DNA from 2 places in the Streptomyces sp. NPDC058534 genome. Region 2 is predicted to be linked to the other one. Evidence: riboswitches for the same ligand, from Rfam matches in the RefSeq annotation. Region 2 holds a riboswitch; the other holds the start of a gene.

Region 1 (5,387 bases), on a different contig from region 2:
TGGTGCGGGGCAGGGAGACGCCGGCGGCGCGGTAGGCGGCCTGGGTGAGGCCCGAGCAGTCGAAGGCGTCCGGGCCGGTCGCGCCCCACACGTAGGGGCTGCCGAGCTTCTGGTAGGCGTAGGCGACGGCCGCCGCGGCACGGGAGTTGGGGGCCTGGGCGGACGGGGCAGACAGTGGCTCCCGGTCGCCCGCCGACGAGCGGGACGCGCGGTCACCCGTGCCCTGGCCGACGCGGGCGCGTTCCTCGGCGGTCAGCCGGGACAGTAGCCGCCGGGCCGTCTCCAGCTTGCCGGTGACGGTCTCGCGGTGACGTTTCAGCTCGGCCCGGCGTGACGTCAGCGAGGTCAGCTCGACGCGGGCGGCGCCACGCAGTCGCTCGATGTCCCGCAGCTCCTTGCGCACCCGGCCCACGGCGGCCGTCTGCCTGCTGCCCGCGCGTTCGACGAAGGCGGCGCCGTCGAGGTACCGGTCGGGGTCGGCGGAGAGCGCGAGCTGCAGGGCCGGGTCGAGACCGCCGCTGCGGTACTGCGCCGCGGCGACCGATCCCAGCGCCTCCCGGGCCGAGTTCAGCCGGTCCTCCTTGCGGGCGGCCTGGTCCCGCAGCTTCTCCAGACGCTGTTCGGCGGCGTCCGCCTTCTCCTTGGCGCCGTTGTACTTCTCGGTCGCGACCTCCGCCTGCTGGTACAGCTTGTCGACCTTGGCCCTGACCTGGGCCGCCGTCGGCTGCGGGTCGGCGTGACCGGTCCCGCCCAGGCCCGTCGCGGTGGCCGCGCCCGCGAGGGTGATGGTGGCCGCCGTACGGGCCCTGCCGCCGCCCGTCACGCGCTGTCGCGGCCTGCGGTGCGTTCCCACCTGCGATCCACGTCCTTCCGTACGACTCGACTCCGGCCTGTGCCGGGTCGGCTCCGGTCCGCTCCGGCTGCCTGGGGGAGGACGCTAGGCGCCTCGGTAACGGTCCGGTGACGGGATGCGCGGAAGTGGCGGTACCGGATCGGCCCGCGTACGCATATGACCGCGTGCCCGTCCGGCGGCCGTCGCCTTCACACGGGGTGATGACCGAGCTGCCCGATCGGGGGCGGGTGAGGGACCTGAGCTGTTATGGGACGCATATATGCGCCGGGGCGGCTCAGGCGTGGCCGGGCCGGTGTCGGACCGTGTCCGGCCTCTCATTAGGCTCCGGCCTCATGGACGTACTCATCCACCTCCTCGTCGGTCTGCACATCATCGGCATCGCCGCGCTCCTCGGGGGCTTCCTGACCCAGATGAAGGCGATGGGCCGGGGCACGGCCCGTTTCGTCCCCGCGATGCTGCACGGCGCGCTGACGATGCTGGTCACCGGCGCCGTCCTGATCGGCCTCAACCAGGCCGACGACCAGTCCGTCGACAACGTCAAGATGGGCGTGAAGCTCGCCCTGCTGATCGTGATCCTCGGCCTGGTCTACGTGAAGCGCGACGACGAGAAGGTCGACAAGCCCCTGTTCGGCCTCGTGGGCCTGCTGACGGTCGCGAACATCTTCATCGCGGTGCTGTGGACCTGACGGCGGAGGCGTCCGCGCCCGCGGACCGCAGCCCGGCCCGGGCCTGGGCGACCGCCCCCGCCGCTACCGCCAGCCACCCGACCACCGCGATCCACAGCAGGACCCGGCCGGGCGTGTCCAGCCACGCGACGTCGATCGCGGCGGCCACGGACAGCGTCGCCGCGGCCGTCATGCCGAGCGGGAAGGCCGTCGACCAGCGCCGTACGTCGTAGCGGACCCGCGGCCAGACGATCTCGGCGACCAGCAGGACGACGAACCAGGCGAGGTCGAGGGTGAGCAGGAAGACGGTCACGTCGTGCAGCACGGCGCTGTCGTCGTAGTTCCACAGGTACATGCCGGTCCCGGCCGCCGCGAGCAGCTTGGCGCCGGCGAGGGCCGAGATGGCGAGCGCTCCGCCCGCCACCCAGTGGTCACCGGAGCCCCGGGCCACCTGCCGCAGATCGAAGCGGAACAGCGCGATCAGGTAGAGCACGATCCCCAGCCAGAACGGCACCAGCGCCGCGTGCGCCAGCCAGGGCGTAGAGGTGACCGCGGACAGCGTGGCGCCGAGCACCGCCAGCCCTTCCGTGGCCACGCACGCCAGGAACACCGTCCCCGGCATCCTGCGCCCCCAGTGCTGCACGACCAGGAGGAGCAGCACCGGCCACAGCAGCGCCGCCAGCGCCAGCAGCGCCGCCGCCAGGGTCGTCCAGCCGTGCAGCGAGAACCGGGTGCCGAGCACGGTGGTCGCGGCGACCGCGGTGAGCGCGCCCGGCGTCCCCGCCCGCGTCAGCCACTGCGGGCGTTCGACCAGCAGCAGGTAGACGAAGTTCGCCGCCAGGGTCAGCCAGGCGGCGCAGGCCAGGAACAGGGCGATGCGGGACAGGACCTCGTGTCCCGTCATATGCAGGGCGACCGACAGGATGCCGGTCGCCATCACCGCGGCCCCGGCCGCCGGTGGACGCTGCGCCCACCAGGCGCGCAGGGGGGAGGGGGGAAAGCCTGACGACGTGCCTGACGACGTGCCTGACGACATGCCCCCGATGCTAGAGAGCCGCGCCGGTCAGGCGGGTCGCACCACGCTGTGGATCGACGACTCGCCGTCGTAGAAGATCGACTCCTCGCGCACGTACGCGCCCGGCTTCGGGGCGTGGATCATCATGCCGTTGCCGATGTAGAGGCCGACGTGGCTGAGGTCGTCGTAGAAGAAGACCAGGTCACCGGGTTGCGCCTGGGAGACGGGGACGGTCGTGCCGGCGTTGACCTGGTCGTAGGTGACGCGCGGCAGCGTCACCCCCGCGGCCTTCCAGGCGGCCTGGGTGAGGCCCGAGCAGTCGTAGGAGCCGGGGCCGGTGGCGCCCCAGACGTACGGCTTGCCGATCTGGGCGCGGGCGAAGCCGAGCGCCTTCTCGGCCTTGGTGCCGTACGAGGAGTCCGGCGTCGACGACCCCGACGAACCGGTGCCGGAGGACTCCGAGGAACCGGAGGAGGTGCCGCCGCTCTCCTGCCGCGCGGCCTCCTCCCGCCGTTCGCGCTCCTCGGCCTGCTGCTTGGCCTGCTGCTCGGCCTGCTGCTCGGCCTGCTGCTCGGCCTGCTGCTTGGCCAGCTCCGCGGCCTTGCGGGCGGCCGCCTCCTGCTTCTTCTTCTCGATCGCCGCGAGCCGGGCCTTCTCCTCGGCGGTCAGCTCCGACAGCAGCTCACGCGCGGTGGCGAGCTTCTTCTGGACGGTCGACTTGGCCGTCTTCAGGTCCTTCTGCGAGCCGGTGAGCGTCTCCAGGCTCTCGGTGGCCTCCCGGCGCTTCTTCATCGTCTCGGACTGCTGCGTGACGTAGTCGTCGACCGCGATCTTCTGACGGCCGGTGAGCCGGCCCATCAGCTGGTTCTGGTCGAAGTACTCCTGCGGCGAGTCCGCGAGCAGGAAGGTCGCCGTCTCCGGGACCGCCGTGCCCGTGCGGTACTGCGCGGAGGCGAAGGAACCCAGCTCCTCGCGCGCCTCGTTGAGCTTCTGGGTGCGCTGGGCCACGTCGTCGAGGAGGGTGTCGACGCGCTTGCGCTGCTTGGCGGTCTTCTCCTTGGCCGCGTTGTACTTCTCGGTGGCCGACCCCGCCTGCCGGTAGAGGTCGTCGACCTTCTTCTCGACCTCTTCGAGGCTCGGCCTGTCGTCGTCCGACGGCGTGGCGTTCGCTGTCTGGGACAGCAGGGCGACGGAGGTGAGGGCCGCCGTGGCGATGGCCGGGGCCCGTATGCCCGCGACGCGTGAACCGGTGGGGCGCGACTTGCGGTGCGACGCCAAGGAGGCGCTCCTTCCAGTGCTCCGCCTACCGGGTTAGCTGTCGGGTTCGGGCGGCACGGAAGGGTTGCCCTACGGCGGGACCGTCCTCGTCGAGGGCGGTACGGCCGATTCACCCCAAGTTCTCGGTTGGGTCCCCGGCTCCGGGTGCCGTGACGGGCACGTCGGACTCGGCGGAGGCCGCGCGGCCCGGCGAGGTTCGCCGGAGGGGGTCGTTCGGCCTGCCCGCACCGTAGCCAACTCGTGTGGCCGCTGTGAAGGTTGGTGGGTGATATGCCCGATACATTTTCGTGACCTTGGCCGCGGGTGTCACTCTTCGTGTCGCACCACGTCGCAGGGCGTGCCGGTGGGCGGTGTCCCGGCCATTTTCCGGGGCGGCGCCGGGTTGTCGGTGGGGCGCCCTAGACTCGGAGAGCGATGAGCAGCCTCTTTGACGACAGCTTCCTGGCGAGCCTCCAGACCCCCCGGGGTCACGAGGAGGAACCCCCGCCGCCGCCCGAGGACGATCACGGACCGGAGCCGGTCCCGCACGATCTGTTCGGCGGGAAGTTCGACGCGCCTCCAGAGCGCGACCGGTACTACCGGGACGGCGCCCCGCGCCCCGCCCTGGACCCGGCCGCCCTCCTGGACGGGCTGAACGAGAACCAGCGAGCCGCCGTGGTGCACTCCGGCTCCCCCCTGCTCATCGTGGCCGGCGCCGGCTCCGGCAAGACCCGCGTGCTCACCCACCGCATCGCCCACCTGCTGGCCGAGCGCAGTGTCCACCCGGGCCAGATCCTCGCGATCACCTTCACCAACAAGGCCGCCGGTGAGATGAAGGAGCGCGTCGAGCAGCTCGTCGGCCCGCGCGCCAACGCGATGTGGGTGATGACCTTCCACAGCGCCTGCGTGCGCATCCTGCGCCGCGAGTCGAAGCGGCTCGGCTTCACGTCGTCCTTCTCGATCTACGACGCCGCCGACTCCAAGCGGCTCATGGCACTGGTCTGCCGCGACCTCGACCTGGATCCCAAGCGCTTCCCGCCCAAGTCCTTCAGCGCCAAGATCTCGAATCTGAAGAACGAGCTGATCGACGAGGAGGACTTCGCCGCGCAGGCCGCCGACGGCTTCGAGAAGACCCTCGCCCAGGCCTACGCCATGTACCAGTCGCGGCTGCGCGAGGCCAACGCCCTCGACTTCGACGACCTGATCATGACTACGGTCAACCTGCTCCGCGCCTTCCCGGACGTCGCCGAGCACTACCACCGCCGCTTCCGGCACGTCATGGTCGACGAGTACCAGGACACCAACCACGCCCAGTACGCCCTGGTGCGCGAGCTGGTCGGCACCTCCGAGCACCCCGTCGACGTGCCGCCCGAGGCCGAGGTCCCGCCCGCCGAGCTGTGCGTGGTGGGCGACGCCGACCAGTCGATCTACGCCTTCCGCGGCGCCACCATCCGCAACATCCTCCAGTTCGAGGAGGACTACCCGAACGCGACGACGATCCTCCTGGAGCAGAACTACCGCTCCACCCAGACCATCCTCACCGCCGCCAACGCGGTCATCGAGCGCAACGAGTCCCGTCGGCCCAAGAACCTGTGGA
Region 2 (5,387 bases):
CTCCCGGCGGGGCACCGCGCTCACCGGCGTCGCCGTGGTCGCCGCGGTCGTCGGGCTGCAGATCGGCAAGGGCGTCATCCACTACGTCGACTCCCTCACCGAGCTGATCACCATCGCGACGGTCGCCGCGCTCGCCGTCTTCGTCAACGCCTTCGTCCGCCGTACCGACGAGCGCCTCGCCATCGCCCGGGAGATCGCCGAGGCCGCCCAGCGCGCCGTACTGCCCGAGCCGGCCGAACGGATCGCCGGCTTCGAGATCGCCGTCGGCTACGAGGCCGCGCAGGCCGGCGCCTTCATCGGCGGTGACCTGTACGCGGTGCAGGACAGCGCGCGCGGCGTCCGGCTCATCGTGGGGGACGTGCGGGGCAAGGGCATGGGGGCGGTGGCCGCCGTCGCCGTGGTGATCGGCGCCTTCCGGGAGGCGGCCGAGCAGGAGGCGACGCTGGAGGCGGTGGCGCAGCGGCTGGAGCGGGCGCTGGCCCGCGAGGGCACCCGGCGCGAGGGACTGGACGCCTTCGAGGGCTTCACCACCGCCGTCCTCGCCGAACTCCCGCACGGCGCCGGGACCGTACGCATCGTCAACCGCGGGCATCCGCCGCCCCTGCTGCTCCACGGCGACGGCACCCTGGGGTCGCTGCCCGCCCGGGAGTCGGCGCTGCCGCTCGGCATGGGCGAGCTGGGTGTGTGGCCCGACCGCGCGGAGGAGACCGCGTTCCCCGGTGGGGCCACGCTGCTGCTGTACACCGACGGGCTGTCGGAAGCCCGGGACGACCGGGGGGAGTTCTACGATCCGTACGCGCGGCTGTCCGGCCGCGTCTTCCGCCACCCGGCGAAGCTGCTCGACACCCTCGCCCGCGACGTGCGCCGCCACTCCGGGGGCGGGATGGCGGACGACATGGCGCTGCTCGCCGTACGGCGTCCACGACGCGGCGAGCATGATCATTGTCACGAGCCGTGACGGGTCGGCGTCCCTCCGCATAACAGCTGACGTTCCGTCAGAAAGAAGTGGCGTGAAGGGGATTACCGAGCCGCGGTCAACTCGCCCGATTTTTACCGATCCTGGGGTGTACGTCCGGGCTGCTTTCGTTAATGATCAAGAGGAACAGCTTGGAATCCGGGCCCCGGGTCTATTAACGTTCGATAACGCAGCGCGGTCGTCCCAGCCGTCACAGAAGGCGGCTCCGTGCGCACGCGCCGAATCCCGCAAGGGAACCGGGGAACCACCACATTGGGGTGAATCGGGCGTTTGACGCCGTGGCAACACGGCTGCATGCGCGCGTAGGAGACCTTCCTGCTCCGAACCCGTCAGCTAACCCGGTAGGCGAAAGGAAGGAAAGGAGTACGCCCACGTGGCGTCCAACCGGCCTGCCCCCGAGGCCCCGTTCGTGCCCAGTCGGCACGACACCGAAACCTTCGGCTACGAGAGTTACCGCACCGAAGAGGGCCCCTGGGAGGAGTGGAATCCCACCGAGGACTCCATCCGCCCCGTACGCGGCCGGCACCGCGTCGCCAAGCAGCGTGGCGGGCTCGCCCGCAGCTCCACCGTCCTCGGCGTCGGTGTCATAGCCGCCGTCGGCGCGGGCGGCATGGCCAGCGCGCAGACCGGCAAGCCGCCGGTGTCGATCTCCATGCCGGACCTGCCGAACGTCGGCTCGCTCATCTCCGACGAGGACGCGCCGCAGCCGGCGGGTTCCAGCACCCCGCTCAGTGGCATCGGCGTGACCGCCGCCGCCGACACCGCGGAGGGCGCCAGCACCGCCGGCGCCGGTGAGTCCCTGCGAGCCCGGATCATGGCGCAGGCCGAGCAACAGCAGGCCCAGGTCGAGACCAAGGCCGCCGCCGAGGCCGCGGCCGCCGCCGAGAAGAAGGCCGCGGAAGCCGCCGCCAAGGCGGAGAAGGAGGCCGAGGCCAAGGCCGCCGCCGCCAAGAAGAAGGCGGAGGAGGAGGCCGCGAAGAAGGCCGAGGCCGAGCGCCTGGCCAAGCTGGCCAAGCAGTTCACGCTGCCGACCTCCTCGTACACGATCTCCTCGACCTTCGGCCAGGCCGGCGCCTACTGGTCCTCCGGCCAACACACCGGCCTCGACTTCGCCGCACCCACGGGCACGCTGCTCAAGGCCGTGCACAGCGGCACCATCACGTCGGCCGGCTGGGACGGGTCGTACGGCTACAAGACCGTGCTCACCCTGGATGACGGCACCGAGATCTGGTACGCCCACCAGTCCTCCATCAGCGTCAGCGTCGGCCAGGAGGTCACCACCGGTGACGTCATCGGCCGCGTCGGCGCCACCGGCAACGTCACCGGCGCCCACCTCCACATGGAGGTCCACTCGGGCGGCGGCTCCGGCATCGACCCGATGGCCTGGCTGCAGAGCAAGGGCCTCACCCCCTGAGCCACGGCCAACCCGCTTCCCGCGCTTCCCCCGCTGGTCCCCGGCGGTCCTGACGGCAACCCCCCGACGTCAGGGCTGCCGGTCTGCGGGGTTTTCGCGTCCGTGCCGGAATGACCTGCTCGGGTGCGTTCGTTGACGCCCTACATGACTTCTCTGCGCAAGCTCGGCTCCTCCGACCTGGAGGTCTTCCCCCTCGCCCTCGGCGGCAACGTCTTCGGCTGGACCGCCGACCAGGATCGGTCCTTCGCCGTCCTGGACGCCTACACGGCGGCCGGCGGCAACTTCGTGGACACCGCCGACTCGTACTCCGCCTGGGTCGACGGCAACAGCGGCGGCGAGTCCGAGACCGTCCTCGGCCAGTGGTTCGCGGCCCGCGGCAACCGCGATGACGTCGTCCTCGCCACCAAGGTCAGCCAGCACCCCGAGTACCCGGGCCTCTCCGCCGCGAACATCAGGGCGGCGGCCGACGCCTCGCTGCGCCGCCTGGGCACCGACCACATCGACCTCTACTACACGCACTTCGACAAGCCCGAGGTGCCGGTCGAGGAGATCATCGGCGCGCTGGACGCGCTGGTGAAGGCGGGCAAGGTGCGGCACATCGCCGCCTCCAACATCTCCGCCGAGCGGCTCGCGGCCTCCCTGGAGTTCTCCGACCGCGAGGGCCTCGCCCGGTACGTCGCCCTCCAGCCGCACTACAACCTGGTCTCGCGCGACACCTACGAGGGCGGGCTGCGCGACCTCGCCGAGCGGTCGGGCCTGGCCGCCGTGCCGTACTACGCCCTCGCCGCGGGCTTCCTCACCGGCAAGTACCGGCCCGGCGCGAGCGTCGACAGCCCGCGTGCGGGCGGTGCGGCCAAGCACCTGGAGACCGAGCGCGGCCGGCGGGTGCTCGCCGCCCTGGACGAGATCGCCGAGGCCCACGACGCCCCCGTCGCCACGGTCGCCCTCGCCTGGCTCGCCGCCCAGCCGACGGTGACCGCGCCGATCGCGTCCGCGCGCACGGTGGAGCAGCTGCCCGCGCTGCTGGGCGTCGCCGAGCTGAGCCTGACGGACGACGAGGCCGGGAGGCTGACGCGGGCGTCGGCCTGAGCGTGACGCCGTAGGTGCCCGCTACGGACGGTAGGGGCCCGGCGGTGCGTACGGGTGGGCGTACGGGGTGTACGGGACGTACGGGGTGTACGGCGCCTGGACCGGGTACGGCGCCGGGGGGCCGCCGCCGTACGGGCCGTACGTCCCGTACGGGTACGCCCAGGGCGGCGCGGGCCGGGGCACGGGCGGTGCCGTCGACCGGGCCGCGTGGTCCAGGGCCGGGCGGGCCGCGCCGCGCCGGTGCCACAGGGCGTCCAGCATCTCCCGCTCGCGCACGGCGTAGTCGGCGCCCGCCCCGCCCCGGCGACCTCGCTGCCGCAGGAACGCCAGCGAGGTCGCGTACGCCTCGTACTGGGCCACCGCGCGTGCCGCCTCCTTGCCGCCGTGCCGGCGGGCGTGGTGGCGGGCGACGCGGCGGGCCCGCATCGAGCCGAGCGCGTACGGCTCCGAAGGCGTCAGCCACCCGGCCATGACGTACGCGGGCAGCTCGGTCCGTACGGTGCCCAGTTCGCGCTGCCGGGTCCAGATCACCAGCCAGGTCAGCAGGCCGAAGGCCGGCACCATGAAGGCCGCGTACACGGCGTAGAAGCCGTACGCGCCGAAGGCGGCCGAGCCGTTCCACAGCGCGTGCACGCCCATCGCGAGCAGCAGGCCGGACAGCGGGAGCAGGGCGCGGCGCAGGCGGTGGCGGCCCGCGGAGAGCGCGGCGATGCCGAAGCCGATGCCGGTGAGCACGGTGAAGAGCGGGTGCGCGAACGGGGACATCACCACGCGGACGAAGAAGGTCGCCGCGGTGACCGAGGCGATGCCGCTGCCGCCGGTGAGCTGGTCGGTGCCGAACGCGGTGCCCAGGTACAGGATGTTCTCGGTGAAGGCGAAGCCGGTGGCGGTGACACCGGCGATCACCACTCCGTCGACGATGCCGGTGAAGTCGCGCCTGCGGAAGAGGAAGACCAGGAGGACCGCGGCGGCCTTGGCGGACTCCTCGACGACCGGCGCTATCACCGTGGCGCCCAGAGTGTCCGCGCTCGCCGGGTCCGCGGTGGCGGTCGCTATCCATCGGGTCGCGAAGCTGTTGGCGACGATCGCTATCAGCGCCGCCGCGCAGGCGCCCCAGGAGAAGCAGAACAGCAGGTTGCGCCACGGGCCGGGGTCGACCCGGTCCAGCCAGCGGAACGCGGCCACGAGCAGCGGCACGGGCAGCACCGCGAGGCCGAGCCCGACCAGGAACCCCCGCGTGCCGGTCTGTTCGCGGACCAGGGCCAGGATCACCAGGCCGGAGAGCGCGAGCAGCGTGACCAGCGCGCCGTAGCGCACCCAGGTCCGCTGCCACCAGTGCGGATGCGTACGCGGATACGTGGGCTGACGCGTCGGACACGGGGGACTGGTGGCCACGGCATGGACCCTAACCGGTGAGGTGCTGCTCTTCGTGGGGATCGCGGAGCTGTACGCGGCGGAAGAGCAGGTCGTTCACCACATGTCCCTTGTCCAGTCCCTGGCCCTCGAAACGGGTCAGCGGGCGGTGCGCGGGACGCGGCGCGAAACCGCCGTCCGGCGCGGTGTTCTCGAAGTCGGGGTGCGCGGTCAGCTCGACGAGCATCTGCTCGGCGTACGGCTCCCAGTCGGTGGCGCAGTGCACGAAGGCGCCCGGCGCGAGCCGGGTCGCGGCCAGGGTCAGGAACTCCGGCTGGATCAGGCGCCGCTTGTGGTGGCGCTTCTTCGGCCACGGGTCGGGGAAGTAGACGCGCAGTCCGGCGAGCGAGCCGGGGGCGAGCATCTCGCGCAGGAGGATGATCGCGTCGCCGTTGGCCACCCGGATGTTGGACAGGCCGTGCCCCTCGGCGAGACCGAGGAGGTTGCCCTGGCCCGGGGTGTGGACGTCCACGGCGAGGATGTTGGTGCCGGGGT

Evidence for each region. A riboswitch is a leader RNA that binds a small molecule or an ion and turns the genes downstream of it on or off. The one in region 2 is predicted to bind cyclic di-AMP.
Region 1: another riboswitch for cyclic di-AMP. It lies ahead of ACFWR9_RS33120 (NlpC/P60 family protein); the one in region 2 lies ahead of ACFWR9_RS20900 (M23 family metallopeptidase).

The regions. Positions count from the first base shown of each region.
Region 1 covers NZ_JBHXNW010000072.1:15,600-20,986, forward strand. The annotation lists gene ACFWR9_RS33105 (NlpC/P60 family protein) at 1-853, opposite strand, end outside; gene ACFWR9_RS33110 (hypothetical protein) at 1,186-1,539, shown strand; gene ACFWR9_RS33115 (tellurite resistance/C4-dicarboxylate transporter family protein) at 1,517-2,554, opposite strand; gene ACFWR9_RS33120 (NlpC/P60 family protein) at 2,582-3,811, opposite strand; cyclic di-AMP (ydaO/yuaA leader) riboswitch at 3,817-3,994, opposite strand; gene pcrA (DNA helicase PcrA) at 4,226-5,387, shown strand, end outside.
Region 2 covers NZ_JBHXNW010000032.1:66,724-72,110, forward strand. The annotation lists gene ACFWR9_RS20895 (PP2C family protein-serine/threonine phosphatase) at 1-958, shown strand, start outside; cyclic di-AMP (ydaO/yuaA leader) riboswitch at 1,183-1,338, shown strand; gene ACFWR9_RS20900 (M23 family metallopeptidase) at 1,350-2,390, shown strand; gene ACFWR9_RS20905 (aldo/keto reductase) at 2,535-3,479, shown strand; gene ACFWR9_RS20910 (PrsW family intramembrane metalloprotease) at 3,501-4,874, opposite strand; gene trmB (tRNA (guanosine(46)-N7)-methyltransferase TrmB) at 4,885-5,387, opposite strand, start outside.